Regions from separate parts of the Mesobacillus sp. LC4 genome, predicted to be linked through region 2. Evidence: predicted binding sites of a transcription regulator. Region 2 holds the regulator's gene; each other region holds the start of a gene.
What was found. Region 2 encodes CtsR, which represses protease genes until heat stress. Its sites were predicted from a motif close to ATGGTCAATAAAGGTCAAACA; they were not measured.
Positions count from the first base shown of each region.

Region 1: a site for CtsR is predicted at 5,097-5,117, ahead of clpP (ATP-dependent Clp endopeptidase proteolytic subunit ClpP). Genes of this name have one in related genera too.
Region 3: a site for CtsR is predicted at 4,488-4,508, ahead of clpB (ATP-dependent chaperone ClpB). Genes of this name have one in related genera too.

Region 1 is NZ_JBGCUB010000002.1:714,716-725,359, reverse strand. Features, by position in the region: gene AB5I83_RS09855 (phosphoglycerate kinase) at 1-162, opposite strand, end outside; gene gap (type I glyceraldehyde-3-phosphate dehydrogenase) at 291-1,298, opposite strand; gene AB5I83_RS09845 (sugar-binding transcriptional regulator) at 1,349-2,374, opposite strand; gene AB5I83_RS09840 (glutaredoxin family protein) at 2,498-2,758, opposite strand; gene rpoN (RNA polymerase factor sigma-54) at 3,071-4,414, opposite strand; tRNA gene AB5I83_RS09830 (tRNA-Arg) at 4,840-4,911, opposite strand; gene clpP (ATP-dependent Clp endopeptidase proteolytic subunit ClpP) at 5,274-5,879, shown strand; gene AB5I83_RS09820 (HPr family phosphocarrier protein) at 5,936-6,193, opposite strand; gene whiA (DNA-binding protein WhiA) at 6,216-7,163, opposite strand; gene AB5I83_RS09810 (gluconeogenesis factor YvcK family protein) at 7,291-8,274, opposite strand; gene rapZ (RNase adapter RapZ) at 8,271-9,164, opposite strand; gene AB5I83_RS09800 (NUDIX hydrolase) at 9,195-9,653, opposite strand; gene trxB (thioredoxin-disulfide reductase) at 10,147-10,644, opposite strand, start outside.
Region 2 is NZ_JBGCUB010000011.1:50,646-61,289, reverse strand. Features, by position in the region: partial or broken gene AB5I83_RS21855 (hypothetical protein) at 1-255, shown strand, start outside; gene AB5I83_RS21850 (hypothetical protein) at 485-769, shown strand; gene AB5I83_RS21845 (CtsR family transcriptional regulator) at 1,096-1,557, shown strand; gene AB5I83_RS21840 (UvrB/UvrC motif-containing protein) at 1,585-2,133, shown strand; gene AB5I83_RS21835 (protein arginine kinase) at 2,136-3,218, shown strand; gene clpC (ATP-dependent protease ATP-binding subunit ClpC) at 3,223-5,661, shown strand; gene radA (DNA repair protein RadA) at 5,976-7,355, shown strand; gene disA (DNA integrity scanning diadenylate cyclase DisA) at 7,360-8,433, shown strand; gene AB5I83_RS21815 (PIN/TRAM domain-containing protein) at 8,679-9,770, shown strand; gene ispD (2-C-methyl-D-erythritol 4-phosphate cytidylyltransferase) at 9,932-10,627, shown strand.
Region 3 is NZ_JBGCUB010000004.1:224,150-234,793, forward strand. Features, by position in the region: gene AB5I83_RS14435 (carbamoyl phosphate synthase large subunit) at 1-2,216, shown strand, start outside; gene argF (ornithine carbamoyltransferase) at 2,213-3,169, shown strand; gene AB5I83_RS14445 (undecaprenyl-diphosphate phosphatase) at 3,225-4,037, opposite strand; gene AB5I83_RS14450 (YjzC family protein) at 4,188-4,370, shown strand; gene clpB (ATP-dependent chaperone ClpB) at 4,520-7,120, shown strand; gene AB5I83_RS14460 (YjzD family protein) at 7,417-7,602, opposite strand; gene AB5I83_RS14465 (hydrolase) at 7,863-8,600, shown strand; gene AB5I83_RS14470 (hypothetical protein) at 8,669-9,490, shown strand; gene AB5I83_RS14475 (BMP family ABC transporter substrate-binding protein) at 9,632-10,582, shown strand; gene AB5I83_RS14480 (ComZ family protein) at 10,608-10,644, shown strand, end outside.

The DNA.
Region 1 (10,644 bases), on a different contig from region 2:
GACTTTCGCGCCCTGTTCAACAAGGTACTGGATCGTTGGCAGTGCTGCACGGATCCGTGTTTCATCCGTAACCTGTCCATCCTTCATCGGCACGTTGAAATCAACGCGGCAAAAAACTCTTTTTCCTTTAACATCCACATCTTTTACTGTCTTTTTGTTCAAGGCTAGAGACCTCCTTTAAAATAGCGCCAATGCGCGATTAAGCAGAAAAAGAGGAGAGGGAATTACCCCGCTCCCCTTTTCATCCTACTACATTATAGTCAATATTGGATTAGTTATCCAATCTTAGCTTACAGACCTTTTTTCGCGATGAAGTCTACAAGGTCAACTACACGGTTAGAGTAACCAGACTCGTTGTCATACCAAGAGATAACTTTTACCATGCTGCCTTCCATAACCATTGTTGATAGTGCATCGATGGTAGAAGAGTTTGCACAGCCATTATAGTCGCTAGATACTAGTGGCTCTTCGCTGTATCCAAGGATACCTTTAAGTTCGTTTTCAGAAGCTTTCTTAAATGCAGCATTGATTTCTTCAACTGTTACATCTTTGTCAAGCTCAGCAACAAGGTCAACCAATGAAACGTTTGGAGTTGGTACACGCATTGCTCCACCGTTTAATTTGCCTTTAAGTTCAGGCAACACTAGAGAAACTGCTTTTGCAGCACCAGTTGTTGTTGGAATGATGTTTTCCGCAGCAGCACGTGCACGACGGTAGTCTTTGTGCGGAAGGTCAAGGATTTGCTGGTCATTTGTATATGAGTGAACAGTTGTCATCATACCGCGCTTGATTCCGAAGTTGTCGTTCAGAACTTTTGCGAATGGAGCCAGGCAGTTTGTTGTACAAGATGCGTTAGAGATTACGTGGTGGTTAGCTGCATCGTACTTATCATCGTTTACACCCATAACGATTGTGATATCTTCGTCAGATGCCGGTGCTGAGATGATAACCTTCTTAGCTCCTGCTTCAAGGTGCTTCGCAGCGTCTGCACGCTTAGTGAAACGTCCAGTAGATTCAACTACTACTTCTACGCCAAGGTCGCCCCAGCCAAGTTGAGCTGGATCTCTTTCAGCAAGTACTTTCACTTTGTGGCCGTCAACTACTAGGTAGTCACCGTCAACTGTAATTTCTTCGTTCAATGTTCCGTGAACTGTATCATATTTTAAAAGGTGAGCAAGCATGTTTGCATCTGTTAAATCGTTAACTGCTACTACTTCTACATTAGGGTTTTTCAAAGCCGCGCGGAAAACTACGCGTCCAATACGTCCAAATCCATTAATACCTACTTTTACTGCCATGAGTATTTCCTCCTTTGATTCCTATAAAAGGTGTTGTTTATATTAAGGTGTTACCCTTGTAACAATGTTTTAGCGGCTCCTTCATCCGTAATCAGGATGGTAGAGGAAGGTGCCTGTTTCATATAGGCTCTGATCGCTTTTGCCTTGGACTCTCCACCGGCAACCGCGATGATATCGCCTATATTCGCGAGATCATTAAGCTGAAGGCCAATCGTCAGCACTTTGTGGACGATTTCCCCATCTTCATTAAAATAGTAACCAAAAGCCTCGCCTACTGCTTTTCCATCGAGGATCTTATGTAAATCCTCCGGACTGGTATTGCGGCGTTCCGCCATTGTAATAGCGTCTCCAATACCATGTAAAACCATGCTAGCTGATTTGACTAAATTCCAGACCTCGTAGATCAGCGGTTCTTTGATGAAGGATTTGTAAACCTCTGTGCTGACCTGGTCGGGTACATAAAAGACCCGGTTGCGTGAATTCGTATTGTCCGCCATGATCGCACAAACTGTGTTTGCCTGGTTCTTGACGTCCTCGCCGATTCCGCCCCTTGCCGGCACGAACAGCAAATCCTTTTTGCCAAATTCAGGAGTCAAACTTTCCGCTACGGCCGCCATTGTCGATCCTCCTGTTACAGCAATAATATTCTTACTGTGGAGAAGCTCTTTCATACTGTTGGCTGTTGCGCGTCCCAGCTCACTTTTCACCCAGGGAGACTGGTCGCTGTCACCCGGGACTACAATTACCCTCCGGATGCCCATGCGCTCCTGAAGCTGGCGCTCTAATGAGTCTATACCCATTATGTCCCGCATTACTCTATCAAGACTTTCCAGTATATCTTTTCCCGCTTTGGTCAGTGTCATTCCCTGAACTGACATCGAAATCAGATTCTGGTCTTTCAAAAACTCCACCTCAGAACGCAAAATCCGTTCAGTCAAGTTTAGGCTGACCGAAAGATTTCTCCTGCCAACTGGCTGCATCACATTTATGTATTGGAGGATGAGGTATCGTTTTTGCATAACTTGCAATAAATCGGGCAATATTCTTTTTTGAATATCAATGAGCGAAAAGTCCATGTTGATATTCTCCTTTTCCAGCGTTGGACTTCAAATGTCCCGCTAAGACATATTATGTCCCACTCGCGGTAAAAAAAATCACCCCTGCTACAAACCTCATTCTAACAGGAGTGAAACCCTTAATCAACTTATAAACTCAATGTTTTTTCGTGAAAACGCTTCATCTATGAACTTTTTGTTAATAATTCCGTATTGCAGCTCTTCGCCATCCAATTCGATGACTGGAATCATGATTCCGTACTTTTCGACGAGCTCATCATCGAGGTCGATATTGATTTCTTCTATTGTAATATTCCATTTTGCTTGTAAGTCTTCGAGGATCTCACGCGCTGATCCACACAAATGGCAGCGTGACCGAGAATATAGTTTGACTGTTTTTTGCATTTTGGGCTCCTTAAAGTAATTTGAATATCAATATTCTGCTAATAGGTTGATTTCCACTCCAGGATGCTTCGCTTTCCTCGGGGCGTGCGGTGAGCCTCCTCAGCGCTAAAGCGCCTGCGGGGTCTCACCTAGCCCGCTGATCCCGGAGGACATTGAATGGCTTCCGCGAATTCGCGCACCCACGATGGAAATGCGTTAGCATTTTCGGAGGAGTCTCGCACCTTCCGTTCCATTCAACTTATTAATAATATTTTGTGTTAAAACCATCATCTTAAAGTAAATATTTTATTTAAACACTTGAACATCAGTGCACTAATCAAATCTCTTCCGTTTCGACGACGACGGAATGCCGAGCTGGTCGCGGTATTTGGCGACGGTTCTTCTTGAGACGACCATGCCTTCTTCGTCTTCGAGCATTTGTACTAGTTTTTGGTCGGATATAGGTTTCTTTTTATCTTCTTCTTTTATGAATCTTTCGATGGCCGCTTTTACTTTTTGGGAAGAAGCCTGGTCGTTCTCTGTGGTCGCGATCGCGCTTGTAAAAAAGGATTTCAATTCATGAGTGCCGGTCGGAGTCTGCATGTATTTTTCGCGGACAGTTCGGCTGACTGTCGACTCGTGGATTTCGAGTTCGTCAGCCACTTCCCTCATCGTCATCGGTTTCAGATGTTCTGGTCCAATTAAAAAGAATTCCTGTTGTTTTTCAATGATTTTCATCGATACCTTGAGCAACGTTTCCTTCCTTTGCTCAAGGCTGCGATGAATCCACTGGTAGTCCCCCTGCTTTTCCTGCAGGAATCTATTGACCTCTGGATCCTTGTGTCCAGACAACTGTTGGAAATATCCTTCATTAAAAGAAATTTTAGGAATCAGTGCATCGAACACACTAACCGAGAGTTCATTCGCTTCCCGTTTGACGACCACATCCGGGACAATGTAGGCAGGCTTCTCGCGCTGGAAGGCTGCCCCAGGTTTAGGGTTCAGCTGCTGGATATCATCATGGACTTTTTGGATTTCCTTCACATCGATATTCAGCATCTTCGCCAATGCCTTCCACTTTTTCTCGGCAAAAAGCAGGAAATGTTCGGAAATAATCTTTATTGCCAGTTCATTTTCAGGTGTGCGCTTTTGCCTTGTCAATTGAAGCAGCAGGCATTCCTTGAGATCATTCGCACCGATGCCGGCCGGTTCAAGGGACTGAAGCTTAAAGAAAGCGCAATCGACAATTTCTTCATCAACACAAAACCTTCTGACAAGGTCTTGTCTTTGCAAGTTCAAGTAACCGTTTTCATCTATGTTTTCAATCAATTCATGTAAAATCAATTTTTCTTCAGGTGTTGCTTTTAATAAGTTCAATTGAGATAGTAGATAGTCTTCGAGGGTATCACTCGTACCCGCGCCAATCTGTTCGATCAAGTTCTTCTGGTCCCGTTCAAACGTTTTTTTTCTTGTTTTTCGTGTACGGTCCATACTCGCATCAAAATTGGAGATGTTTTTAAAGTCCACTTGCATCAGGGGATTTTCCATTGATTTAGTTTCAAGAAACGCTGCCAGCTCCTGCGCAGAGTATTGCAAAAGCGCAATCGCCTGGGTCAGTTCCTGAGTCATCGCTAATTTTAATGTCTGCTTTTGCCATAAACCAGCCTTCAAATCCATCTCAATCACCCCTGCACTCATTTTACATGATAAACGGGGTTTGGTGTATGGAAAGAATTTGGCATTGGCAATATAAGCGCTCTGTTTTCAATTACTATTTCCCTCATCCAATTGAATTCGTATCTATTAACTTATCAAATTCACAGGAAATGCCCTGATATGAGCAAGGTATTGCCTGTGAAAAAGTAACTGCGAATACTTTTTCTCTAATAGAGCCGCAATAATTGCACCTTCAGCGGCTAGAATTGCGCTATCTAACACGATAATTGCACCAAAGTAGTCCAGAATTGCACCGTCATCCTCAATAATTGCACCGTACCCCTAATTTAGGGATAAAGAAAATAAAAAAGGCTTTCGAGGAGACCAGACAAAACTTGGACAGTTTTATCTGATCACTCTCAAAAGCCACTTAAATACTTATTCTACGCCCTCGGCAGGAATCGAACCCACATCTCAAGAACCGGAATCTTACGTGCTATCCGTTGCACCACGAGGGCATGTTAATAGTTGGCGTTACGCTTACCTATTATAGGATATGTTCAGTCCCTTTGCAAGCAGGTTTTTTTGGAAGCTCAGGACTGCTATTTGTTTAAAAATAACAATCTTGGGTAAGATGGATACGGTACAGTAAATTGGAATATACATTATTGTCGAACAGTTTATGCAGGCTTTACAAGCGATTCGTTTGACCTTTATTGACCATGCGTGTATCATTAAACTACATAGGTGTTCTGGCAAGCGAACCAGTTTATGCCAGCCTGCAATCTGCCTTTTTAGGGCAGTACCCTGCTTTTATAAAGACTGTTATGCCTTTAGTAAATGCAGTGAAATGATCTTACGTTAAAGGAGGAAAACAAACATGAACTTGATTCCTACAGTTATTGAACAAACGAATCGGGGCGAAAGGGCATATGATATTTATTCCCGCCTTTTGAAGGATCGCATCATTATGCTTGGAAGCGGAATTGATGACAATGTTGCTAATTCCATCGTAGCCCAGCTGCTTTTCCTGGAAGCTGAGAATCCGGAAAAGGACATTTCTATCTACATCAATAGCCCGGGCGGCAGCATTACTGCCGGCATGGCAATCTACGATACAATGCAGTTCATCAAGCCGGATGTACAGACAATCTGTATCGGTATGGCTGCTTCAATGGGTGCATTCCTTCTTGCTGCTGGTACGAAAGGCAAGCGTTATGCCCTGCCAAATGCAGAAGTCATGATCCACCAGCCTCTTGGCGGTGCTCAAGGACAGGCGACAGAAATCGAGATCGCTGCGAAGCGCATCCTTTTCCTTCGCGAAAAGCTGAATACGATTCTTTCCGAGCGCACTGGCCAGCCGCTTGAAGTCATCGCGAAAGATACGGACCGCGACAACTTCATGACTGCTGAGCGCGCGAAGGAATATGGTCTTGTAGACCAGATTATCACTCGCAACGTACTAGAGGAAAAGAAAGACAAGTAAGCTCAATCAAAAACTCGCTCCCTTTAAATGGGAAGCGAGTTTTTTAGTATTTATTTTTAGTTTTCCTTTTGGATGTATTCAGCAAGCTTCTCAACTGCTTCTTCTTCATCATTGCCTTCAGCGATCAGATTCACGGATGCGCCAGCGCTTACAGCTAAGCTCATCAATCCCATGATGCTTTTCGCGTTCACTTTTTTACCGTCTTTCTCGAGAAAAATATCGGATGAGAACCTGTTTGCTTCCTGCACGAACAATGCCGCAGGACGAGCCTGTAAACCCGTTTTCAACTTCACTTCCACCTGTTTTTCAACCATTGCTTTTTCCTCCTCTAGCCCTCTATTTATTTGTAATTTGCCCGGCACGCAGTTTATCTGCTATTTCATCGATCTTTCGCAGCCGGTGATTGATTCCTGATTTGCTGATTGATCCCCCGCTGACCATTTCGCCCAATTCTTTAAGGGTGACATCCTGGTAGTCGACACGGAGCTGAGCGATTTCCCTCAGTTTATCCGGCAAAATTTGCAGACCGACTGTATCCCGTATGTAGCGGATATTTTCCACCTGTCTTAATGCAGCACCAATCGTTTTATTCAAGTTAGCTGTTTCACAATTCACAAGACGATTAACTGAATTTCTCATATCGCGGACAATCCGGATATCCTCAAATCGCAGCAGTGCATTATGGGCGCCAACGATGTTCAGGAACTCTGTGATTTTTTCCGCTTCCTTCAAATAGGTGATGAACCCTTTTTTGCGCTCAAGCGTTTTGCTGTTCAGGCCGAATGTATTCATCAGTTCACATAATGAGTCATTATGCTCCTGGTACATGGAGGCAATCTCCAAATGATAGGAAGATGTCTCCGGATTGTTCACAGAGCCTCCTGCGAGAAATGCGCCTCTTAAATAAGAACGCTTACAACATTTCTTTTTCACGAGTTCCGGCGAAATTTCGTGGATTATTTCAAAGCCTTCTCCTAAAATCTTTAAATCCTCCAGAATTTCCCTGGCTGATTCCTTAAGGCGGACAATATAAACATTATTCTTTTTCAGCCGCATTTTTTTACGCACCAGCAGCTCGACCTGAACCTGATAACTTTTTTTGATCAAGGTATAGATGCGTCTGGCAATCGCGGCATTTTCCGTCTGTATGTCTACGATGAGTTTGCGATTTGAGAAGGAAAGGGAACCATTCATCCGGATTAAAGCGGACAATTCCGCGTCAGCGCAGCAGCCCTTCACGTCGATATTCGTGAGTTCCTTTTTTGTTTCCGAAGCGAACGACACCTTCTCACCCCCCTGGTTATATAGCGCCGGCTTAAGCACAGCAGCTGATTTTGTCTTTTTCTGTTAGGCCCCTGAAGAATACCAGTGCACCTACCCCAAAAGAGAGACAAACGCTTGCATCCTATATTTACGCGTTATATCTCTTTTTGGTTTCATCTATTATCATAGAATATAAAATTTCTGAAACTTTTTTTGTATCATGCCTGATGACATTGCCGTCGAGTTCTGCGATTTCATCCTGGACGACTTCAATTCCAAGTGCCGTCAGCCGGTCAAGGTCAAAATGGACAGGCTGTGCTAACTCCTCTTTATAGCGCAGCTCGACATCCGGCGGGATGGTCTCACTGTTCACAAGGATCGTATCAATAAAAGCACAATCCATATGGTCATAGATGGCTTTGATATGATCACTGGCGGCAAAATCATGCGTCTCACCTGCCTGTGTCATCAGATTGCAGATATATACCTTGCGCGCTTTCGCTTTGCATACTTCCTTGCCCAGCCTCTTTACGAGCAAGTTCGGCAAGATGCTCGTATACAAACTGCCCGGACCGATCACAATCAAGTCAGCTTCCCTGATGGCCTGGAGCGTTTCAGGCAAAGGCTTTACGCCTTCCGGATTCAGAAAGACCCTTTTGATCCTTTTTCCAGAGTAAGGAATCTTGGACTCGCCCCTGACAATGCTGTCATCCTCCATCACTGCATTCAGCATGACACTCCTGTTTGCTGCCGGCAGTACTTTCCCGCGGACATTCAAAACCTTGCTCATTTCCTGGATCGCATGCACAAAGTTTCCGGTGATTGATGTCATCGCAGCAAGGATCAGGTTTCCGAGCGAGTGGCCAGACAATTCATTTGCTGTATTGAACCGATGCTGGAACATCTCTTCAATCAGCGGCTCCACATCTGATAGTGCTGCCAGGACATTCCGGATATCACCGGGCGGAGGAATATGCATATCCTCCCGTAAACGGCCGGAGCTTCCGCCATCATCTGCAACCGTGACGATGGCCGTAATATCGACAGGGTGCTTTTTCAATCCGCGCAGCAGGACAGGGAGTCCGGTTCCACCCCCGATGATGACGATTCTCGGCAAACCATCATTCATCATTTTAGAAGTCCCTGCCTTTTATCGATATCACGGTGAGTCACACGGGTATGATAGTCCTTTTCGAAAAACTTGGCGATATGTTCTGCCAATGCAACGGAACGATGCTGTCCGCCTGTGCAGCCAATGGCGATGATAAGCTGCGCCTTTCCTTCCCGCTTATAATGCGGAAGCATGAAACTAAGCAGGTCCGTCACTTTTTCCAGGAACTTGGACGTCTCATTCCATTTTAAAACATATGTCGACACGTCTTCATCAAGACCAGTTTTCGGACGCATATGCTCGATATAATGCGGATTCGGCAAAAAGCGGACGTCAAAAACCAGGTCGGCATCAATCGGTATTCCGTGCTTGAAACCAAAAGACATGACATTCACGGTGAAAATTGTCTTTTTATTCACGGAAAACTCTTCAAGAATCTTTTCGCGGAGATCCTTCGGCTTCATGCCCGTTGTTTTATAGATAAGCTGCGCCCTTCCCTTCAGCTCTTCCAAAAGCTCGCGCTCAAGCTGGATGCCTTCAAGCGGCAGTCCTGATGGAGCTAACGGATGTGAACGCCTTGTTTCTTTATAGCGGCGTACTAGTGTGGAATCCTCCGCATCAAGGAACAATACTTGCGGTGTCACCCATGAAGTTTCCGCCAAATCATCAAGCGCTTTGAATAAAGAGTCAAAAAATTCACGTCCTCGCAAATCCATGACAAGCGCCACTTTGTTCATTTTTGTGCCAGATTCCTTCATTAACTCCAGGAATTTCGGGAGCAATGTCGGCGGCAGATTGTCGACGCAGAAGAATCCTAGGTCTTCGAAGCTCTGGATCGCGACGGTCTTACCTGCGCCAGACATACCTGTTATAATGACGAGCTGGGTATCAGTGCTTGAACCGGTACTCATTTCTCTTTCCCCCTGCAAATTATTATATGATCAGTTTGGATCGAGCCTGTAGTTGATCAGCTCAAAATCCGGTGTATAAGTAAAGGTGCCATAGATAATTCCTTGTCCATGGACCATGTATTCCAGTATGTGATGGTCTCCCGCTGCCATTGGCAGGTCTTTGATGTCATCAAACTCATGCCATTCAAGGGTTCCTTCCTCACATTCATCCAGGTTGATTCCATCCGCCTCGGTAGCGTAAAACGTGAACATCATCCATTCCGATACGACTTGATCATCTTCCTTGATGACAAATGTAAAAATCCCTTTGATTTGAGGATTGCGAAGATAGATCCCTGTTTCTTCACGGAATTCCCTGACACACGAATCCTTCACGGTTTCTCCTGGTTCCATTTTTCCGCCTGGAGCCACCCACCAATTTCGGCGCGGCTTTTGCAGCAGTAAAATTTTTTCATCTTTTACTAAAACACAATTCGTCACTCGCTGCATCCAATCCACCTCTTTATATATGCGTGCAATAGGCACGTTAACGTTTTCATTATCCAAGCTGTTCCAGAGTCCAAACAACATCCAAAATCAGCTTTTACGAAAAAACAATCATGTAAGATAGCCGAACTTTTATTCTTTCCATTATACTATTTTTAGTTTTTCGCCACAATGAATACAAAGATGATATTTTTGTTAAAGAATGATGAGGAACATTGAATAAGAATTTTAGCATGGATATGGTGTTATAATCCTTTGAAAAAGCCTGTTTCACTTTTTGGCAAAAAAAAGAGCACAGGATAACCTGTGCCGTCAAAGGATTATATTTTTAAAAGGGGGTCAATTTCTATTCCTATAATACCCCATGATTGTTTCACTACTGTTACAGTAGAATTAATAAATAATTACGTTTTGTTAATTTATGCCGAGACATGCTGTTTTTACCATAAGCTTGGAAAAAACCCGCTGATGTAATCCAGCGGGTTTGGCGTCTATATTATGCGTTTGCTTTCAATTCTTCAACCAATTCTTCTACATAGTGCTGTGCGTTTTGCGCCGCGATACTGCCATCGCCTGTAGCTGTAACGATCTGGCGTAGTGTTTTTTCACGAATGTCGCCAGCCGCGAAGATTCCAGGCACTTTCGTTTCCATCTGTTCGTTCGTTTCGATATAGCCATTGCTGTTCGTGATGCCGAGGCTTTCGAATGGCTTTGTCAAAGGAACCATTCCGATGTAGATGAACACGCCATCTGCCGCGAATTCCTGCTCAGCGCCATCCTGTGTTGAAACAAGGGTTACGCTGCCGACCTTGCCATCTTTATCGTTGATCTGCTTGACTGTATGATTCCAGATAAAATCAATCTTGTCATTGGCAAATGCACGGTCCTGAAGGATTTTTTGGGCACGAAGCTCGTCACGGCGGTGAACGATTGTCACTTTTGAAGCGAAGCGAGTCAAGTACACGCCTTCTTCTACCGCTGAGTCTCCGCCGCC
Region 2 (10,644 bases):
TTGTCCGAAGAAGAGTCAACTTCAGACAAGTTTGCAGGAAAATCAAGAAAAGTTGTCCGAAGCAGAAGCAACTTCAGACAGGTTCAGGGGAAAACAACCAAAAGCTTTCCAAAGCAGGAGCCACTTCAGACAAGCTTAGGGGTAAACAACAAAAGTAAGCCGAAGCAGAAACACCTTCAGACAAGTCCAGAGGAAAACAATAAAAACTTGTCCGAACCTAACACTACTCCGGATAAGTTTGGAGCACCAACATAAAAAGCTATCCGAACTTAGATCCACTTCCTGTCCAAAAAGGCAAAATGGGATTAAAGTGGGCAAACACCCGAGCGTTATTTATATACATAGTGAAAATACAATTAATCCCGCTTCTTTATAGTCCTGGAAGGATAAATGAATCTTTTGTTGAATTTATAACTTCATAAGCAACCGTCACCAAATAAAAACATCCTCGATCAAATCTTTAACAAACCTATAGGAGGAATCAATGACAAAACAATTGAATTATTGGTCATTCGTTTTATCGACAATCTGGGTTTTACTATTTTTCGTAATTTCCTCTACAGGGCCAAATGGTTACACCATCTTTGGATTACATCCACACGTCCTGCTTTTAGTTGCTTCTCTACTGACTTTACTTATTGGGCTCATCGGACTTTCCGGAATGAAAGATTGGAAGAGCGCGGCAAGGAGTTTTTCAACAATCTTCCTGACTCTGGGGCTATCAGCATTTTTAGCTTTCATTATCTTCTTTGGTAAGTTAGCAAGTTAGTGGATACAGGCACAGGTGAGATCCCCAGACAATAAGATATATCAACCATTTTCATATCAATTTACCCATTATACATTTAGCCCTTCCAAAAACAGATTCAATTGCATTTCTAACCTGTTCCTAATTACAAATTTTTCGTTGATGTACCCTGATATAAGTTTCCACTTGGCTCAAAATGGGTATAATAACCAACAATCCCCTTAATAACATCTTTTGGCATACATAATTTTTGGAGAAGTGAGTTCAGGATGCATTCATTGCGTCGAGAAAAAATTTTTTGTATAATTAATGTCAAATATAGTCAAAGTCAGATTGGGGGAGGTTTAGTGAGGAATATATCGGACATCATAGAACATTACCTTAAGCAGGTTTTAGAAATGAGCGATAAGGACATCGTCGAGATCAAGCGAAGTGAAATCGCCGATAAATTTCAATGCGTGCCGTCCCAAATCAATTATGTCATCAATACAAGGTTCACGATTGAACGGGGTTATCTTGTTGAGAGCAAACGGGGTGGCGGCGGCTACATCCGGATCATCAAGGTCCAGGCTTATGATCATGCACATTTGATTGATGATTTACTGTCTTTGATTTCAACACGAATTTCGCAAAGCAGCGCTGAGCATGTGATCTTCCGTCTTGTTGAGGAGGATGTAGTCACTGACCGTGAGGCAAAGATCATGCTGAGTGTGCTTGACAGGTCCGTCCTGTATATAGAGCTTCCGCAGCGTGATGAGCTTCGTGCGAGGATGCTGAAGGCAATGCTTATGGCATTGAAGTATAAATAATACCAAAGCAGATAAAGAGGTGAGGGCATGATCTGCCAAGAGTGTAATCAAAGGCCGGCAACGCTGCACTTCACGAATTATTCAAATGGAGAAAAATTAGAATTGCACTTGTGTGAGATATGCGCACAGGAAAAAGGCGAATTGTTTATGATGAACAACGGCCCTGCTTTTTCAATCAATAGCTTGCTTGCTGGTTTGCTGAATATGGAACCTGCATTTACGGAAAAGAAAAAGGAAGATTTTGAAGCGGAGCAGGTTGCACAGTGCCCGCAATGCTCAATGACGTTTCCGCAGTTTGTAAAGGTAGGCAGGTTTGGCTGTGCGACTTGTTATGATGCTTTTCGCGAACAGCTGACCCCGATTGTCAGGAGACTCCATAGCGGGAATTCCGTCCATAATGGAAAAATCCCTAAAAGAATCGGTGGCGACCTTCATCTAAGAAAGACAGTTGATCAGCTTAAGCAAACCTTGAAAAACCTTATTTCAGCGGAGGAGTTTGAGAAAGCTGCTGAGACAAGGGACCAAATCAGGGAACTTGAAAGGAAATTGTCAACAGGCCAAGAGGGAGGGGAGTAGCCTTGTCATTGGAGAAGTTCATCAATCAGGCTGTCAGCTCCTGGATGAGTGATGATGGACCTGATTCGGATATCGTCCTTAGCTCCCGCATTCGCTTTGCAAGAAACCTTGATGAATATAATTTTCCAACGCTATTCACCGATGGAGAGGCAGAGGCGGTGATTGGTACGATCATGGAACGTGCCAGCAATTCATCAGCAGCTGCATTTGGTCAGTTGGAAACGATCAAGATGGATGATATTCCGCCATTGCAGAAGAGGGTGTTGGTCGAGAAGCATTTAATCAGTCCGAATCTTGCGGAAAATTCCATTCATGGTGCCGTCCTATTATCTGATAATGAAGAAGTCAGCATCATGATCAATGAGGAAGACCATATCAGGATTCAATGTTTATTCCCAGGATTCCAGTTAAGTGAAGCTTTACAGGCTGCTAATGAGATCGATGATTGGCTCGAGGAATATGTCAATTATGCATTCGATGAGAAATTTGGATACTTGACCAGCTGTCCTACGAATGTGGGCACCGGTCTTAGGGCATCGGTGATGATGCACCTGCCTGGTCTTGTTTTAACTCAGCAAATGAACCGGATTGTTCCGGCGATTAACCAGCTTGGTTTGGTGGTAAGAGGTATTTATGGAGAGGGCAGTGAAGCGCTCGGCAATATTTTTCAAATATCGAACCAAATAACGCTCGGGAAATCGGAAGAGGACATCGTTGACGATTTAAAAAGTGTTGTAAGCCAGATTATATCTCAGGAAAGGTCAGCGCGGGAAGCATTAGCGAAGACTTCGAACATACAATTAGAAGACAGAGTGTTTCGATCATATGGAACACTTGCTAACAGCAGAATCATCGAAACGAAGGAAGCCGCCCGTTGCCTGTCTGATTTAAGGCTTGGTATAGATATGGGTTTCATAAAAGATATATCAAAATCGATTTTGAATGAATTGATGATATTAACTCAGCCTGGGTTTTTACAGCAATATGCAGGAGGGCCGTTAAGACCGAATGAGCGGGATATCCGCAGGGCTGCTTTAATAAGAGAACGTTTGAAAATGGAAACAAAAGATGAGTCAGGAGGATGATCTTATGATGTTTGGACGATTTACCGAGAGAGCACAAAAAGTATTGGCACTCGCACAGGAAGAGGCAATCCGCCTTGGACATAACAATATCGGCACAGAACACATCTTACTTGGCCTGGTGCGTGAAGGTGAGGGCATTGCGGCAAAGGCACTTTACGGACTTGGTCTAGGAGCGGAGAAAATCCAGAAGGAAGTTGAGAATCTGATTGGCCGCGGACAGGAAACTTCCCAGACGATTCACTATACACCTAGAGCAAAGAAGGTCATCGAGCTTTCTATGGATGAGGCAAGGAAGTTGGGCCATTCCTATGTTGGCACAGAACATATCCTCCTTGGATTGATTCGTGAGGGAGAGGGCGTGGCTGCAAGAGTATTGAACAATCTTGGTGTCAGCCTCAACAAAGCACGCCAGCAAGTTCTTCAGCTTCTAGGCAGTAATGAAACTTCCGGACATCAGGGAGGCGGAACGGCTAATGCCAATACGCCGACACTTGATAGCCTGGCAAGAGACTTAACGGCAATCGCCAGGGAAGGCAGCCTTGATCCGGTCATCGGCCGCAGCAAGGAAATCCAGCGTGTCATTGAAGTGCTAAGCCGCCGGACGAAGAACAACCCGGTATTGATCGGGGAGCCAGGCGTTGGTAAAACAGCGATTGCGGAAGGATTGGCACAACAAATCGTCAATAATGAGGTACCGGAAATCCTGCGTGACAAGCGTGTCATGACGCTTGATATGGGAACGGTGGTTGCAGGAACGAAATATCGCGGTGAATTTGAGGACCGCTTGAAAAAGGTCATGGACGAAATTCGTCAGGCTGGAAATATCATTCTTTTCATCGATGAGCTTCATACACTGATTGGTGCTGGTGGCGCGGAGGGTGCGATCGACGCGTCCAATATCTTGAAGCCTTCATTGGCTCGCGGTGAACTGCAGTGTATCGGTGCGACGACATTGGATGAATACCGCAAATACATCGAAAAAGATGCTGCACTTGAACGACGCTTCCAGCCGATCACTGTTGATGAGCCAACGGCTGAGGAGTCTGTACAAATTTTAAAAGGGCTTCGTGACCGCTATGAGGCTCACCATAGGGTATCCATTACGGATGAAGCAATTGAAGCGGCAGTAAAATTATCAGATCGTTACATTTCTGACCGGTTCCTGCCGGATAAAGCAATTGACTTAATTGATGAAGCAGGTTCGAAGGTTCGCCTGCGTTCCTATACAACTCCGCCAAACCTTAAGGAGCTTGAGGTGAAGCTGGAGGAAGTTCGCAAGGAGAAGGACGCTTCTGTACAAAGCCAGGAGTTTGAAAAGGCTGCTTCATTAAGGGATACAGAACAGCGTCTCCGTGAACAGCTTGAAAATACGAAGAAGTCGTGGAAAGAAAAGCAGGGCAAGGAGAACAGTGAAGTGACAGTGGAAGATATCGCGCATGTGGTATCAAGCTGGACGAATATCCCTGTATCCAAGCTAGCGCAAACAGAAACAGATAAACTTCTGAACCTGGAAGAAATCCTACACTCACGTGTCATCGGCCAGGACGAAGCGGTAAAAGCTGTATCTAAGGCAGTAAGACGTGCTCGTGCAGGCCTGAAGGATCCGAAACGTCCAATTGGTTCTTTCATCTTCCTTGGTCCAACAGGTGTAGGTAAAACGGAATTAGCAAGAGCGCTTGCGGAGTCCATGTTTGGCGATGAAGATGCGATGATCCGCGTCGATATGTCAGAGTACATGGAAAAGCATTCGACTTCACGTCTTGTTGGTTCACCTCCGGGCTATGTTGGATACGATGAAGGCGGCCAATTGACTGAGAAGGTACGCAGAAAGCCATATTCCGTTATCCTGCTGGATGAAATTGAAAAAGCGCATCCAGATGTGTTCAATATTCTGCTGCAGGTGCTTGAGGATGGCCGTTTGACTGACTCTAAAGGCCGGACAGTCGATTTCCGTAATACCATCATGATTCTGACATCCAATGTTGGAGCAGAGGCGTTGAAGCGGAATAAATATGTCGGCTTCAATATCCAGGATGGAGAACAGGATTACAAAGATATGAAGGGTAAAGTGATGGAGGAGCTGAAGAAAGCATTCCGTCCTGAGTTCTTGAACCGTATCGATGAAATCATCGTCTTCCATGCACTTGAAAAGCCACATCTGAAAGAAATCGTAACATTGATGTCTGACCAGCTTGTGAAACGCCTGAAAGAGCAGGAAATCACGCTAGAGCTGACAGATGCGGCTAAAGAGAAGATTTCGGAGGAAGGTTACGATCCGGAATACGGTGCACGTCCGCTGCGCAGGGCGATCCAAAAGCATATCGAAGACCAGCTGTCTGAAGAATTGCTTAAAGGAACCGTACTCACTGGGCAAAATGTCGTCATAGATGTTGAAAATGGCGAATTTGTTGTCAAGGCTCCAGAAGGAACAGCAAAAGCTTAAAATGGCTTAACATGTAAACGGAAGGGGTATACGTACAAATACGTGTACCCCTTTTTTACTAAAGGAAAGTTTTATTGGAATCCCCCTAAAAAATTTGCCACCATGCAAAAAAATTCCTGATGGAAGTGCAAAGCCCAAACCAGCCCAAACGTTTTCCTAAAATAGTTGGAATCGCAGCATATTGTTATGAACATAATTTAAGTAGCCAATGTGATTAAAAAATTACATACCCACTTCAGTCGCTATCATTTCTTTTATTACTTGTTTGGCTTTATTATTAAGATAATAACTTTATTTATTGAGAGGCTAAGAAAATGGCAAAAAGAAAAACAAAATTCATGTGCCAGGAATGTGGCTATGAATCTCCAAAATGGATGGGGAAATGTCCGGGATGCGGGCAATGGAATAAGATGGTCGAGGAAGTGGAAAGCACAGGCTCGACAAGAAGAGGTGCTTTTGCCAATACAGGAAATACGGGTGTTGCCGCAAAGGCCACTCCGATCACCAGTATTGAAACAGTAAGCGAGCCGCGCATTACAACAGACTTGAATGAGTTGAACCGTGTACTTGGAGGCGGGGTAGTCAGAGGGTCACTTGTGCTGATTGGCGGGGACCCGGGTATCGGGAAATCGACCTTATTGCTGCAGGTCTCTTACCAGCTGGCTAAGAAGGCTCATTCAGTCCTGTATATTTCTGGTGAGGAGTCGATGAGGCAAACGAAACTGCGCGCGGATCGGCTTGGTGTAACATCGGATAATCTGCTTGTATATTCGGAAACAAACCTGCATGAAATCAGTCTTACGATCGAAAACAGCAATCCCGACTTTGTTATTGTGGATTCCATTCAAACCATATTCCATCCGGAAGTGACCTCCGCTCCAGGGAGCGTGTCGCAGGTAAGGGAATGTACAGCTGAGTTAATGAGGATTGCAAAAACGAAGGGAATTGCGATTTTTATCGTCGGGCATGTTACGAAGGAAGGATCCATTGCAGGACCAAGACTTCTGGAGCATATGGTCGACACCGTTCTTTATTTTGAAGGCGAGAGGCACCATACGTATCGAATCCTCCGGGCTGTAAAAAACCGATTTGGGTCGACGAATGAAATGGGTATTTTTGAAATGAAGGAAGTCGGACTGGAAGAAGTGGCAAACCCATCAGAGATTTTTTTAGAGGAAAGATCCCAGGGGGCTTCCGGTTCAACGGTTGTGGCTTCTATGGAAGGAACGCGGCCTGTATTGGTTGAAATCCAGGCGCTGATTTCGCCAACGAGCTTTGGGAATCCAAGGAGAATGGCTACCGGTATCGACCATAATCGTGTATCGCTGCTGATGGCCGTGCTGGAGAAGCGTGTCGGTTTGCTGCTGGCTAATCAGGATGCTTATTTGAAGGTCGCCGGCGGAGTGAAGCTGGATGAACCGGCGATTGACCTTGCGGTGGCAGTCAGCATTGCTTCAAGCTTCAGGGATAAACCGACTCGCGCTTCGGACTGCATCATTGGCGAGGTAGGCCTGACAGGTGAAGTCAGGAGGGTCTCTAGGATCGAACAGCGCGTCCAGGAAGCGGCTAAGCTTGGCTTTGAAAGAATTATTTTACCGGAGAATAATCTTGGTGGATGGACACCGCCAAGGGGAGTGGAGCTTATCGGGGTATCATCGGTCAGCCATGCATTAAAAGTCACCTTAGGGGGTTGATGGATTGGAACATAGAGAGCTTGAGGAAAAAGAGTTAGGTGAAATCCTTCAATTTATCGCTCCAGGTACACCTCTAAGGGCTGGAATCGATAATGTGCTCCGGGCCAAGACAGGCGGATTGATTGTGTTTGGATACAATGAAAAGGTCAAAAACCTGGTGGATGGCGGATTTGAAATCAACTGCAGGTTCAGCCCCAGCTATCTTTATGAACTGGCGAAGATGGATGGCGCGATCATTTTAAACGAGACTGGCAGCAAAATATTATTCGCCAACGCCCAGTTAGCGCCGGATACGGGAGTGCCCTCGACTGAGACAGGGATGAGGCACAGGACAGCGGAACGGGTGGCGAGGCAAACAAAAGCACTCGTCATCGCGATTTCCCAGAGAAGGAATGTCATCACCCTGTATCAGGGGAACCTTCGTTATGCCATGCAGGAAATCGGGGTTATCCTAACGAAGGCGAACCAGGCAATCCAGACGTTGGAAAAGTATAAGGTCGTGCTTGAACAAAGCATCACCAACCTGGGAATCCTCGAGTTTGAAGATCTTGTAACCTATAATGACTTGCTTCAGGTGATCCATCGCTTTGAAATGGTGCTGAGAATCAAAACGGAACTTTTGACGTATTTGAGTGAACTTGGTTTAGAAGGGCGGCTGATCCGTCTGCAAATGCAGGAACTGTTATCCGAAATGGAAAGGGAAGCATTACTTGTCATCAAAGATTATTCTGCGGAACAGGAAGTAAGGGCAGATGTTGTGATGGCCCGGTTCCAGGAACTTTCAAAAGCCGGAGTCATCGAGGATTCAGCCATTCTCAAGCTGCTCGGCCATCAGGGATATGTGCATATGGATGAGTTTATCTGTCCTAGAGGTTATCGGATGCTGAATAAAATTCCGCGTCTGCCGATGATCATCACGGAGAATTTGATCAAACGTTTTGGCAAATTCACCAAAATGATTGCAGCTTCCGTCGCAGAGCTGGACGATGTAGAGGGCATTGGTGAGGTAAGAGCGCGGAAAATCAAGGAAGGCTTCAAACTCATCAGGGACCAGCTGATGGCAGACCGTCAAATGTAATCCCAAACATTGGCGGCCTGCTTTTAATTGACACCAACATGCCCTGGTGCTACGTTAAAGAAGAGATTTACTCCTATTAGGATTATGGCAATCTTACTGTATTGTGATTTTATTTGTACAAAATCCGTAACCTTTGCCATGGTAAAATCGTATAATCATTTGGATGTTTATTTTAAAGAAAATGTTTGATTACGAGGGTTTCAAATTTTGGAAGTTGTTTATAATGATTAAAAGGAGGTGAAAGGATGTTAAGACGTATCATTCAAGCCTGCTTCCTGATTATCGGGGGAACGCTTGGTATATTCTTAATTCCTGATTTATTATCATTAATGAACGCGGGAGACATGACTCTCATCAATAATCCTTATGTTACTGCTGTTTTAGGCGCACTTATTTTTTATCTTCTTACTTTTTGGGCTGTGGATCCTGTGACCAATTTTGTGAAGTGGGCTGAAGAGTCACTGATCAAGGCACCGATAACTGACGTCCTGTTTGGAAGTGTTGGCCTCTTCTTTGGTTTGCTGGTGGCATTCTTAGTTGGATTTGCCCTTAATGCAATCCAGGTGCCTGTTGTGAATACAGTTGCACCGACACTCCTGACACTTTTATTTGGTTATCTTGGTTTCCAGGTCGGTTTCAAAAAGCGAGATGAACTGCTTGGTTTATTTTCACGCTCAAAGAAAAAGGGCACTGAAGAAGAAGTGGAAAAGGAAAGTCGTGCAAGAGAGTGGAAGATTCTTGATACAAGTGTGATTATTGATGGCAGGGTGGCAGATATCTGCCAGACTGGATTCTTAGAAGGGACCATTGTCATTCCGCAATTTGTCCTGGAAGAATTACAGCATATCGCTGATTCATCTGACGTGTTGAAGCGAAATCGCGGACGCCGCGGATTGGACATCCTTAACCGTATTCAAAAGGAACTTAAGATTAAGGTTGAAATTTACGAAGGTGATTTTGATGATATCCAGGAAGTCGACAGCAAGCTTGTGAAGCTGGCAAAGCTGACAAATGGCGTTGTTGTCACAAATGATTTCAATCTGAACAAAGTATGTGAATTGCAGAAGGTTGCTGTGCTGAATATCAATGACCTTGCCAATGCGGTGAAACCAGTCGTTCTTCCTGGAGAAGAATTGAGCATCCAGGTAATCAAGGATGGCAAGGAACATAATCAGGGCATTGCGTACCTGGATGACGGCACAATGATCGTCGTCGAAGAAGGCCGTGATTATATCGGAAAGCGCATTGATGTGCTTGTGACAAGTGTGTTGCAAACATCAGCTGGCAGGATGATTTTCGCAAAGCCAAAACAGTTGGAAAAAAGCATAATCAGTTGATCCATCCCGGATGGATCAAGCCTATATGGGCAGTTGATTCCCGCTTCCTTCATGGATTCCCTGAAGGCGTGAAGCAGGGCCTCGACTGCCCGTTTATATGTTAAAAGTCGTTTTATCAAAAAGGTTGCAATAGCAGAAAATAGATTGGGGGGATTAACATCATGCCTTATCAGGTTATCATTCCTGCTGCGGGTCAGGGAAAGAGGATGGGAGCAGGAAAGAATAAATTGCTGCTCACATTGGAAGGTGTACCGATCCTGATCCATACACTCAGGGTGTTTGAAGCAGATGCTGAATGCACTGGCATCATTCTCGCCATCAGTCCGAATGATGAGCAACAGTTCAAGTCTTTATTGAACGAGTATGGTATACATAAGGTATCATCACTGGTCAATGGCGGAAAGGAACGCCAGGACAGTGTGTATAACGGTCTGAAAGCCGTCCATTCCCTGGATGGGATCGTGCTGGTCCATGACGCTGCCCGCCCATTCATAAAAATGGAAACAATCCACAAACTTGTGGAGGCAGCAAGCAAAGATGGCGGGGCAATCGTGGCTGTTCCTGTTAAAGATACAATCAAGAAAGCGATGGACGGCACGGTAGCCGAAACAGTTGAACGTTCAAGCTTATGGGCGGTCCAGACTCCACAGGCTTTCCGCGCTTCCGTATTGCTTGAGGCGCATAACAAGGCAATGAGGGAACAATTCATTGGTACAGATGAATCAAGCCTTGTCGAACGAATCCCGCATCCAGTCAGCATCATCGAAGGGGACTATGATAATATTAAGCTGACAACACCAGAAGATTTATATTTCGCAGAAGCGATTTTGCGGAAACGGAAAGAATCCAGTGTTTAAGAGAGCATATAATAGCC
Region 3 (10,644 bases), on a different contig from region 2:
TAATTGAAGTGAACCCGCGGGTCAGCCGGTCATCAGCGCTTGCTTCCAAAGCGACTGGATACCCGATCGCGCGTATGGCGGCAAAACTGGCAGTCGGATACAATCTTGCCGAAATTATCAACCCTGTTACAGGCAATACCTTTGCCAGCTATGAGCCATCGCTCGACTATGTAGTGGTGAAAATACCGAAATGGCCGTTTGAGCAATTCCCGCAAATCGACAGGACTTTAGGAACGCAAATGAAGGCAACCGGAGAAGCGATGGCAATTGATCGAAGCTTTGAACGCGCGTTTATCAAAGCTGTCCGTTCTCTGAACATAAAAACGCTTGATTTAAAGCTGCCGACAATTGAAGGCCTTACCGTCGATGAGCTATACGATTTAACAGGAAAGCAGACAGATCAGCGGGTTTTTGCATTGCTCGAACTGCTGCGTCGGGGTGAGCCAATCCAGCTTATCCATGAAAAAACAAAAATAGATTTGTTTTTCCTAAACAGATTTAAATCATTAACAGAAGTAGAGAATCAAATTTCAAAGCTTGGAATCGAAAGAATATCAGCTTCTGAGTTAAGATCCCTGAAAGAAAAAGGCTTCAGTGATGCCTATTTGGCAAAGGAATGGAAGGGTAGTGAAAAGCAGGTAAGAGAGCTTCGTAAAAAGCACGGCATTGCACCTGTTTATAAGATGGTTGATACATGTGCGGCAGAATTTGAGTCAGCCTCGAATTATTTTTACTCAAGCTATATTGGTAAGAATGAAGCAAAAGTCGAAAACAGTAAACGAAAGGTACTCGTCATTGGCAGTGGTCCAATTAGTATTGGTCAGGGAATCGAGTTCGATTATTGTTCGGTTCATGGTGTTTTTGCCCTTAAAGAAGAGGGTGTTGAAACGATCATGATCAACAATAATCCCGAGACAGTCAGCACAGATTTTACGATATCAGATCGATTGTATTTCGAACCTTTAACAGAAGAAGACATCCTGAATGTGATTGAAATGGAGGGGATAGAGGAAGTCATTGTCCAGCTGGGAGGGCAGACTGCCTTGAATCTTGCCAAAGGTTTAGAAGAAGCTGGAATCAAGCTGCTGGGAACGAGTTCGGCAACCATTGATTTATTTGAAGACCGGGATCAATTTTATCAGTTGCTCGACAAGTTGAATATTCCCCGCGTACAGGGTGAAACAGCTGGGGATGAGAGTGAACTGTTGGCTGCTGTTGAGAGGTTGGGATACCCGGTATTAATCAGGCCTTCCTATGTGATTGGAGGCTTGAATATGGTGATAATCCGAAACACTGAGGAACTTAAAACTGCTCTGGCAACAGCTAATATTTCATATCCCATCCTGGTGGATCAATACCTTGAAGCAGCAGAGGCGGAGCTTGATCTTGCATCAGATGGAGAGCATATCCTGATTCCCGCCATCATTGAGCACATCGAAAAAACAGGAGTCCATTCAGGGGACAGCTTTTGCATCATCCCGGCGCGTAGTTTCGCAAACGAAACAAAGCGAAAGATGGCTGAGTATGCAAAGCGGCTTGTGATTGAATTGAAATATAAGGGATTAATGAACATCCAGTTCATTGTGAAGGGACATGAAGTGTTTTTACTTGAAGTTAATCCACGCGCAAGCAGAACAATGCCGATCGTCAGCAAGGTAGCAGGCGTTGAACTAGTCAAGAAAGCGACAAAAATATTGCTTGGGAAATATAATTTGTCGAAAGATGAAGTTTTGCTAGACTCCGATGCTCCATACACAGTCGTAAAACATCCGGTTTTTTCGAATTTTGCATTGAAAGGACTGGATGCCAAGACCGGTCCGCAAATGATTTCGACTGGGGAAGGAATCAGCATTGCTTCGACACTTGAAGAGGCATTGACCAAGAGCTTCCATTCTATCAGCGGGAAAGCAGTCAATGGAGCAATCGCATTTGCAGATGAAAAAGAGCTATTGGAAGCAGGGGAGCAGGCTGGAGACTTTCATTTCCTTCACATCGATGAAGTAAAGGATCCTCAAATGGTGGCAGCCTTGTATTGTCCAGGTGAATCAGAAAGAGACCTCTATTGGAGAGAATGGGCTGTCAAGAACCGAAAAATTGTATTGACCCAAAAGGAGACTTTATTTGTACTCTTAAAAAGTGCAACAGCACAGAGCTGGGGTGTCAGCTCCCTGGACAAATGGCTGGCAGAAACTAGAGAGGAAGTGGTGGCAGAATGACAGCATTACAGCAGCTTCAAATTGACATAAAAGGTAAGGATCTGTTAACACTGGCTGATTTGGAACCAAAGGAACTCCTTACTTTATTAGATAAGGCAATGACTTTAAAAGAAAAAACATTAAATAAACAATTTGACCAGCCACTAAAAGGCAAAATACTCGGAATGATTTTTGATAAATCCTCAACGCGAACGAGAGTATCATTTGAGGTAGGAATGATTCAACTCGGTGGAAGTGCCCTTTACTTAAATGGCAGCGACCTTCAGCTCGGCCGAGGTGAGACTGTTTCGGATACAGCCCAGGTCCTTTCACAATATCTGGACGGAATCATGATCAGAACATTCTCGCACAAGTCAGTTGAAGAACTTGCCGCCAATGCTGATATTCCAGTCATCAACGGATTGACGGATTTGTACCATCCATGCCAGGCACTTGCAGACCTTTTGACAGTCTATGAAAAAAAGGGGAAGCTGGAAGGCCTCAAGCTTGCTTACATCGGTGATGGAAACAATGTGGCTCATTCCCTGATGATTGCCTGCACAAAAGTCGGAATGGATGTAAGTATTGCTTCTCCAAAGGGATACTTCCCGAATGAGGAGGTAACAGCTCAGTGTAAAGAATTTGCTAGGCAGAGTGGTGCTAATTTGGTCATTACAGATTCACCAGAAGAAGCCGTTGATGCCGCAGATATCATCTATACGGATGTGTGGACCAGTATGGGGCAGGAAAATGAAAATGAGCAGAGACTCAAAGACTTTTCACAGTTCCAGGTCAATGGAAAATTACTTGAATTAGCTAATGAAGACTATTTGTTCATGCACTGTCTCCCCGCACACCGCGGTGAAGAAGTAACGGCAGAAGTGATCGACGGTGCGCACTCCGTCGTATTCGAACAAGCAGGAAACCGCCTCCATGCCCAGAAGGCATTACTTGTGGAAATCTTAAAGGATTAAAATCAAAGTGAAAAAAAAGAAAAACCGGCTAACAAATCAGTTAGCCGGTTTTGTATTAAGAAAAGATGAGGACAAGTGGTCCTACAATGAAGCAGTATATCGCAAAGTATTTCAGATTTCCACGCGCCATGATATTCATGAACCATTTTAAAGAGAAGTAAGAGGCAATCAGTGAAGCGATGAATGCAAAGACATATGGTACTGCCAGCTCATCAAGGTATGGATCTGTTAAAATGTCTGAAAACCCAAGGATCATTCCCCCAACGCTGACTGGAATATATAAAAGGAAGGAGTACCGCAATGCAGTTTCCTGTTTCATACCAAGTGCCATCGCCGCGACGATCGTAGCTCCAGAACGGCTAATTCCAGGGATAAGAGCTACAGCTTGGGCTAAACCGACAATAATGGCATCCTTGAAGCTTAAGTCTCCATCATTTTTCCGGCCCCTCAGGTTACGAATCAACCACAATGCCAAACCTGTAACTAACAGCGTAAAACCAACAGTCTTAATCGATGCTAAGTTATCCTCAATAAAATCCCCAAACAGGACCCCGATTACACCAGCAGGAATCGTTCCAACAATTAAATAGACGATGAACATAAAATCAGATTTCGCTTCTGGATCTTTGTTCTTAAGATATGCAAGTCCATTGACAATTAAACGCATGATATCTTTACGGTAAATCAATAGAACAGCGAATAAAGAAGCAGTATTTACTAAAAGTGCAAAGCTCATGCCTCTAATTTCAAGCCCGAAAAAGTGCTCTGCGATTTCAAGGTGCCCACTTGATGAAACAGGGATCGGTTCTGTTATTCCCTGGAACAGACCAAGAAATATGTATTTTAACAAGTCATAAAAATTTTCCATGTCGTTTTGAATCCTCCGCATATTTTTAAACTCATACACACTAATGTACCGCATAACCCTTTTTTTTGGAAGGATAAATTAGCATAAATACTTTATTGCAATAAGCAAATAATAAAAAGGCCGGAATACTTGAATGAAGGAGGAAGGCAAATGGGTCAAAGTCATCAGTTTCGTGCCGGACAAAAGGCACCGAATAATGGTATTTACATTGAAATTGGCGAAACAGGCAGCAATGTCAATAACCCACAGAAAATCAAGCTTAAAGCTGGGGACCGTTTTCCGGAAAACTCCAACCATAACCGCCACTGGACTTACATGCCTAAGTTCAAATAATCTGTAGAACAAACAGCAGGACAAGAGCTAATTGAGGGTGAAATTCATTTTGTTTTTTCTAAAGCCATCCAATGCGGATGGCTTTACTAATTGGGAATTTTTATTATAATATAATTAAAGGTCAAAAAAGGTCAAAGGAGTGGTTGGGCGTGGATTTGAATAAAATGACTGAAAGCTTGCAGAATGCCTTTGTATCAGCCCAGACCCTGGCTGTTCAACATAATCACCAGGAAGTAGATGATGTACATTTGATGCTTTCCCTGCTTGAGCAGGACAGCAATCTGGCGGCAACGCTGCTTACTGGTATCGGACTTAACCTGGATCATTATAAAGAAGAATTGGACCATGTCCTGTCAAAGAAGCCGCAAGTTTCTGGAAGCGGGACAGAACAGGGAAAATTATATATTACGGTAACTCTGCAGAAGGTTTTGGCACAGGCAGAAAAGGAAATGAAACAATTTGAGGATGACTATTTGTCCGTCGAACATCTTTTGTTGTCTTTATTTGAAATACCGAGTTCAAAAGCTGGCGCAGCTTTAAAGAAATTTAATGTTACCAGAGAAAAACTGTTAGCGAAAATCAGTGAGGTTAGGGGGAACCAGAGAGTGACTTCACAAAACCCAGAAGCAACTTATGAAGTGTTAAAGAAATACGGACGTGACCTTGTGGAGGAAGTCCGGGCAGGAAAGGTTGACCCAGTGATTGGCAGGGACAGTGAAATTCGCAATGTCATCCGCATCCTCTCAAGGAAGACAAAAAACAATCCTGTATTGATTGGGGAGCCTGGTGTCGGTAAGACAGCGATTGTAGAAGGACTGGCACAAAGGATTGTCCGCAGGGATGTTCCGGAAGGCTTGAAGGATAAGACAGTTTTTGCACTGGATATGAGTGCGCTTATAGCTGGTGCTAAGTTCCGTGGCGAATTTGAGGAAAGACTGAAAGCAGTATTAAATGAAGTGAAAAAGAGTGAAGGGAAAATCCTCTTGTTCATCGATGAGCTCCATACCATTGTCGGCGCAGGTAAAACTGAAGGGGCAATGGATGCCGGCAATATGCTCAAACCGATGCTTGCCCGTGGAGAACTGCATTGCATCGGGGCGACAACGCTTGATGAGCATCGCAAGTATATCGAAAAGGATCCGGCGCTGGAACGAAGATTCCAGCAGGTACTTGTGCAGGAGCCTGATGTCGAGGATACAGTATCTATTTTACGAGGATTGAAGGAAAGGTTTGAAATCCACCATGGAGTAAACATCCATGACCGTGCGCTTGTTGCTGCAGCCACATTATCTGACAGGTATATCACGGATCGATTTTTGCCGGACAAGGCGATTGACCTTGTGGATGAAGCATGTGCGATGATTCGTACGGAAATTGATTCAATGCCTACAGAGCTCGATGAAGTAACCAGAAGGGTGATGCAGCTGGAAATTGAAGAAGCTGCGTTGACAAAGGAAAAAGATGATGCCAGCCGGGAACGATTAGAGGTTCTTCGTAAGGAACTAGCCAACTTGATGGAAAAAGCGAATGCAATGAAATCCAGATGGCAGAAGGAAAAAGAAGGCATCCAAAAGGTTCAGGAACAGCGGGAGCTGCTGGAGAAACTTCGTCGGGAGCTGGAAAAAGCAGAGAATGATTATGATTTGAATAAAGCAGCAGAACTTAGGCATGGCCGAATTCCGGCACTTGAAAAAAATCTGAAGGCACTGGAATTGGAAGTCAGCGAGAATGAAGGAGAAAGACTGCTTCGGGAAGAGGTCACCGAAGAAGAAATTGCCGGAATCGTTTCACGGTGGACAGGTATTCCTGTGATGAAGCTGGTAGAAGGCGAACGTGAAAAGCTTCTTAAGCTTGAGAGTATCCTCCATGAACGTGTTGTCGGACAAGATGAAGCGGTATCGCTAGTGTCCGATGCGGTCCTCAGGGCAAGAGCCGGCATCAAGGATCCGAACAGACCAATCGGTTCGTTTATCTTCCTCGGGCCGACTGGTGTGGGTAAAACCGAACTGGCCAAAACGCTTGCTCAGTCATTGTTCGATAGTGAAGAGCATATCATCCGAATCGATATGTCTGAGTATATGGAGAAACATGCCGTTTCAAGACTCATTGGAGCACCTCCGGGATATGTAGGGTATGAAGAAGGTGGCCAGCTGACAGAGGCGGTTAGAAGGAACCCGTATTCTGTCATACTCCTCGATGAAGTGGAAAAAGCACATCCGGAAGTTTTCAATATCCTTCTGCAAATGCTGGATGATGGACGGGTGACTGATTCTCAGGGCAGAGTGGTCGACTTTAAGAATACCGTGATCATCATGACATCCAATATTGGTTCACATCATTTGCTTGACCGGCCGGATGGCGGTGAAGAAATCTCTTCTGAAACGAGGGATCTAGTGATGGCCCAATTGCGCAGCCATTTCCGCCCGGAATTCCTGAATCGGGTAGATGAAATCATTTTATTCAAGCCTTTAGCGTTGAAGGAAATCAAAATGATTGTCGGAAAGTTAGTGAAGATTTTGCAAGGAAGGCTCGCTGACCAGCAGATCCAGCTGACAATCACGGATGAAGCAAAGGAATTTTTAGCTGAACATGGATTTGATCCGGTTTACGGTGCAAGACCGCTGAAGCGATTTATCCAGAGAAGTGTCGAAACCAAGCTTGCCAGAGAAATCATTGCAGGCAGGATCAAAGAGAAGAGCCAGGTGGAAATTGGCGTCAACGAGGGAGATATCTCATTAAGTGTTATATAATGAATATCTATTTTAATTGATGTTGATTTCATAGTGTTTGGAATATAAACGGAATAACTTCGCTTAAGTTTGCAACGATCTTTATTTTCTTAAAAATAAGGGTCGTTTTTCCGTTTATTTCATCCAAATCGTTGGATTTTGTCTTATTTTAAGCAGTTAACCGGAATATCTCCGCTTATTTCTGCTCAATTAGCGACTCTATATACAATAGCCGGAAATTTTCCGCTTATGAATTCATCCCTACACGAAAATCAAAATGAAAAAAGTCATCCGGCTGGATGACTTTTTTATGTACATTAATGTTGGTGGTTTTCTTCACCATTTGGAAGTACAGCAGGAAACACAAGGAGAATGATTGTTGACACAACTGCCAGGATCGCACTTTGAGCTAAGTCCAGTCCAACGCCGATCATCGCGCCGGCTACGTAATTTAGCATGAGAACCAGGAGGAATGTCCAGAGCAATGTCCAGAAATATTTCACAATTTTCACCTCTTACATTATTAAATCTTTTCTCATCTTACCACAAGCCATCTAAATTATAAATGAATTTCACATAAATTGAAAAGCGTTTTCACAGAACACTTTCTTTTTCTAAAACCTGGTAATATTATATTTGAAGATATGTTGCAGATTGTAGTAAAGAGGAGGGATTAATCCAGAAATTTGGGCAAATCCCCTTTCATTTCCTGTTAAATAACATACAGTAATATGAATAATCTTTAGGGAAAGGGGATGGTAAGATGGAGAGCCGGAACTTTAAACTGGATACCGAATGGAATGTTATCCATTATCCTGAAAGGCCAAATGGTTTCGGTATCCTGACGATTGGTGACGAAAGGCACTTTGTGAACGACAGCAGCAGCTTCTGGAAACAGAATGAAGGTAAACGTTCATTACTGAACATATGGAAAAAAGAAGGGTATACGGTCTTCTATTCAAATTTATATGGAAGGCATTGGGGAAGTGAGAAGGCTGTCGATTTAACGATGAGACTGTGCAGCCATATCGTCCGAAATGAAATTTTGAATCCCTCTTTCCATGTCGTTGCAGAAGGAATGGGCGCACTTGTAGCCTTGAAACTTTTAGCACATAGTGATTTTAAAATCAGAAGCCTGATCTTAATCAACCCAATCCTCTCTTTAAGTAAGCATCTGGAGCAGGAAAAGGAGAATAAGTTTTTTTATAAAAAGCTTGTCGCTGAACTTGAAGCGGCTTATGAAACAGATATTAGCAAACTACTTGAGAGCCTGGACGAAATCTCTTCCAGTCCTGCCTTCAAGAAGGAAACATCGGTCAAAATCATCCATGTATTATCAGGAAACAGAGCCTACAAGCAGTCAAGCATCCTTAATGAACTTTCTGCTGAATGGGAGAAAGATGGCCTTCCGGTAACCGTAAGCTATGTACTTCCAGAAAAAAAGCTCCAAGTAGGAAGCCAAATCGTACATTTTTTTACAAAATATGAGCAAGTCCTATAACTCCCTGCAAATATTTTCACTTTTAGATTCATAGGATACAAGAGAGTATTTTCAGGGAGGCATATAAAATGGAAAGGGCAACGATTCTCGGAATATATGATTTTATAGGTTATAGCTTGTGCCGGTATTTGCTTGATGAAGGTGTTGAGATAAATGGAGTCGATACCGAAGGAAATAGAAAGGATTCTTTTACTGAGGAAAAACGCTTGGAAATCGGCAGGAATGCCAATTTCCTTGAAATCAGTCTGGAAGAATGGGATGCAGAGCAAGCAGAAGGCATTTTGTTTGTGACTTTGTTTGAATCCTTGCAGAGGCGACAAAATACGGATGGTATTTACGAAGTACTCCTTAGTGAATTAGAAAATCGGAATTTGAAAAAGCTGCCGACAGTCGTCATATTGCCGGCATATTTTGCTCAGGAAAAAGCAGAATTGAGAGAGGCAAGAGTGAACTCTTTGATTTACAGCCGTGATTCCAATCTTCTCGCACTCTATTTGCCGACCATTTATGGTCCTTGGCAGCCGGAAGAATGCTTTTTTCAGCAAGTAATGTCTCGGTCCTTATATGAAAATAAGGAGATTCCTGATATCGGGCCAAGGGAATGGACGCATGATTGCCTGTATATAGATGATGCTGTAAAAATGATAAAGGAACTGGCTGAGTCAGGACTTCAAGGACAATATATACTATCTAGCGGAGAACAGGATCGATGGTTTAAGTGTGCAGAAGAGCTGCTGGGCAGTGGTGCTGGATTCCTTAGAAATAAGGCTGCAGCACCTGCAATCAAAAATTCCATCAAGGTCAGCACAGTAGGACAAAATGAGCAGATCAGCAAGGGGTTAAGCAGGCAAAAGGAGCAATTTAACCGGATACAGGACAGCAAGGGATAGGGAATTTCAATAAATGACTTTTCAAAGTAATACTCCAAAGAGTAAAATGGTAAAAGATTCTTTTAATCGGTTCCATTTTAATGTAGCGGGCACTGAAAATGAAAGAGTTTTGCACAGTGGCGCATAAAGGAGATGCATCGGATGCTGAAACGTTTCGGGCTAATATTGTTAAGCCTTCTTTTGCTTGGGGGATGCGGACAACCTCTTTCCACGGACAAGGTGGAGAAAGTAGGCCTCTTGGTGCCTGAAACTATTAATGATCAGGTGTGGGGGACGAAAGGGTATCGGGGACTTCTGCAAATCCAATCCAGTCTGGGAGTGGATGTCTTTTTCAAAGAAGGGATGAATTCTCAGGAAGCCGTTGAGGCTGCAGTGGGGGAGTTCGACCGGCAGGGAGTTAACCTTATATATGGGCATGGAAATGAATACGCTGCCTTTTTCAATAAGATTTCAAGTAAATATCCTGACATTCATTTCATTAGTTTTAACGGAGATGCCAGGGCGAAAAACACAACAAGCCTAAATTTCAAGGCATATGCTATGGGCTTTTTTGGCGGAATGGTCGCCAGCCATATGTCTGAAACGGGTAAGGTCGGAATCATTGCAGCGTATGAATGGCAGCCAGAAGTGGAAGGCTTCTATGATGGTGCGATCTTTGAAAATAAGGATATGAAAGTAGACATTCGCCTTGTTGGCCACTGGGATGACCAAGAAAAGGCACTCGATGTCCTGGACGATGTATTGGATAATGGAGCTGATGTCATTTACCCTGCTGGAGATGGGTATAATGTACCTGTCATTGAAAAGGTGAAGGACCGAGGCTTATACGTGATCGGCTATATTTCCGACCAATCGGATTTCGGGGAGTCCACGGTATTAACGAGTACTGTCCAGCATGTTGATGACTTGTATGAACTGACAGCCGAGAAGTTCAACAATGGGGAGCTTAAGTCTGGAAACCTGTCATTCGACTTCCAGGACGGTGTAATCTCCCTTGGCAAATTCAGTCCTAAAGTCGACTCTAAATTCAGGGAGAGAATAGGAACTTATATTAATTCTTATAAAGAAACCGGTAAATTGCCTAACCAGTAAATAACGTTCAAAGGAGACAATAGACATGCAAACTAATGACAAAACAATGGAGTTCATGCAAA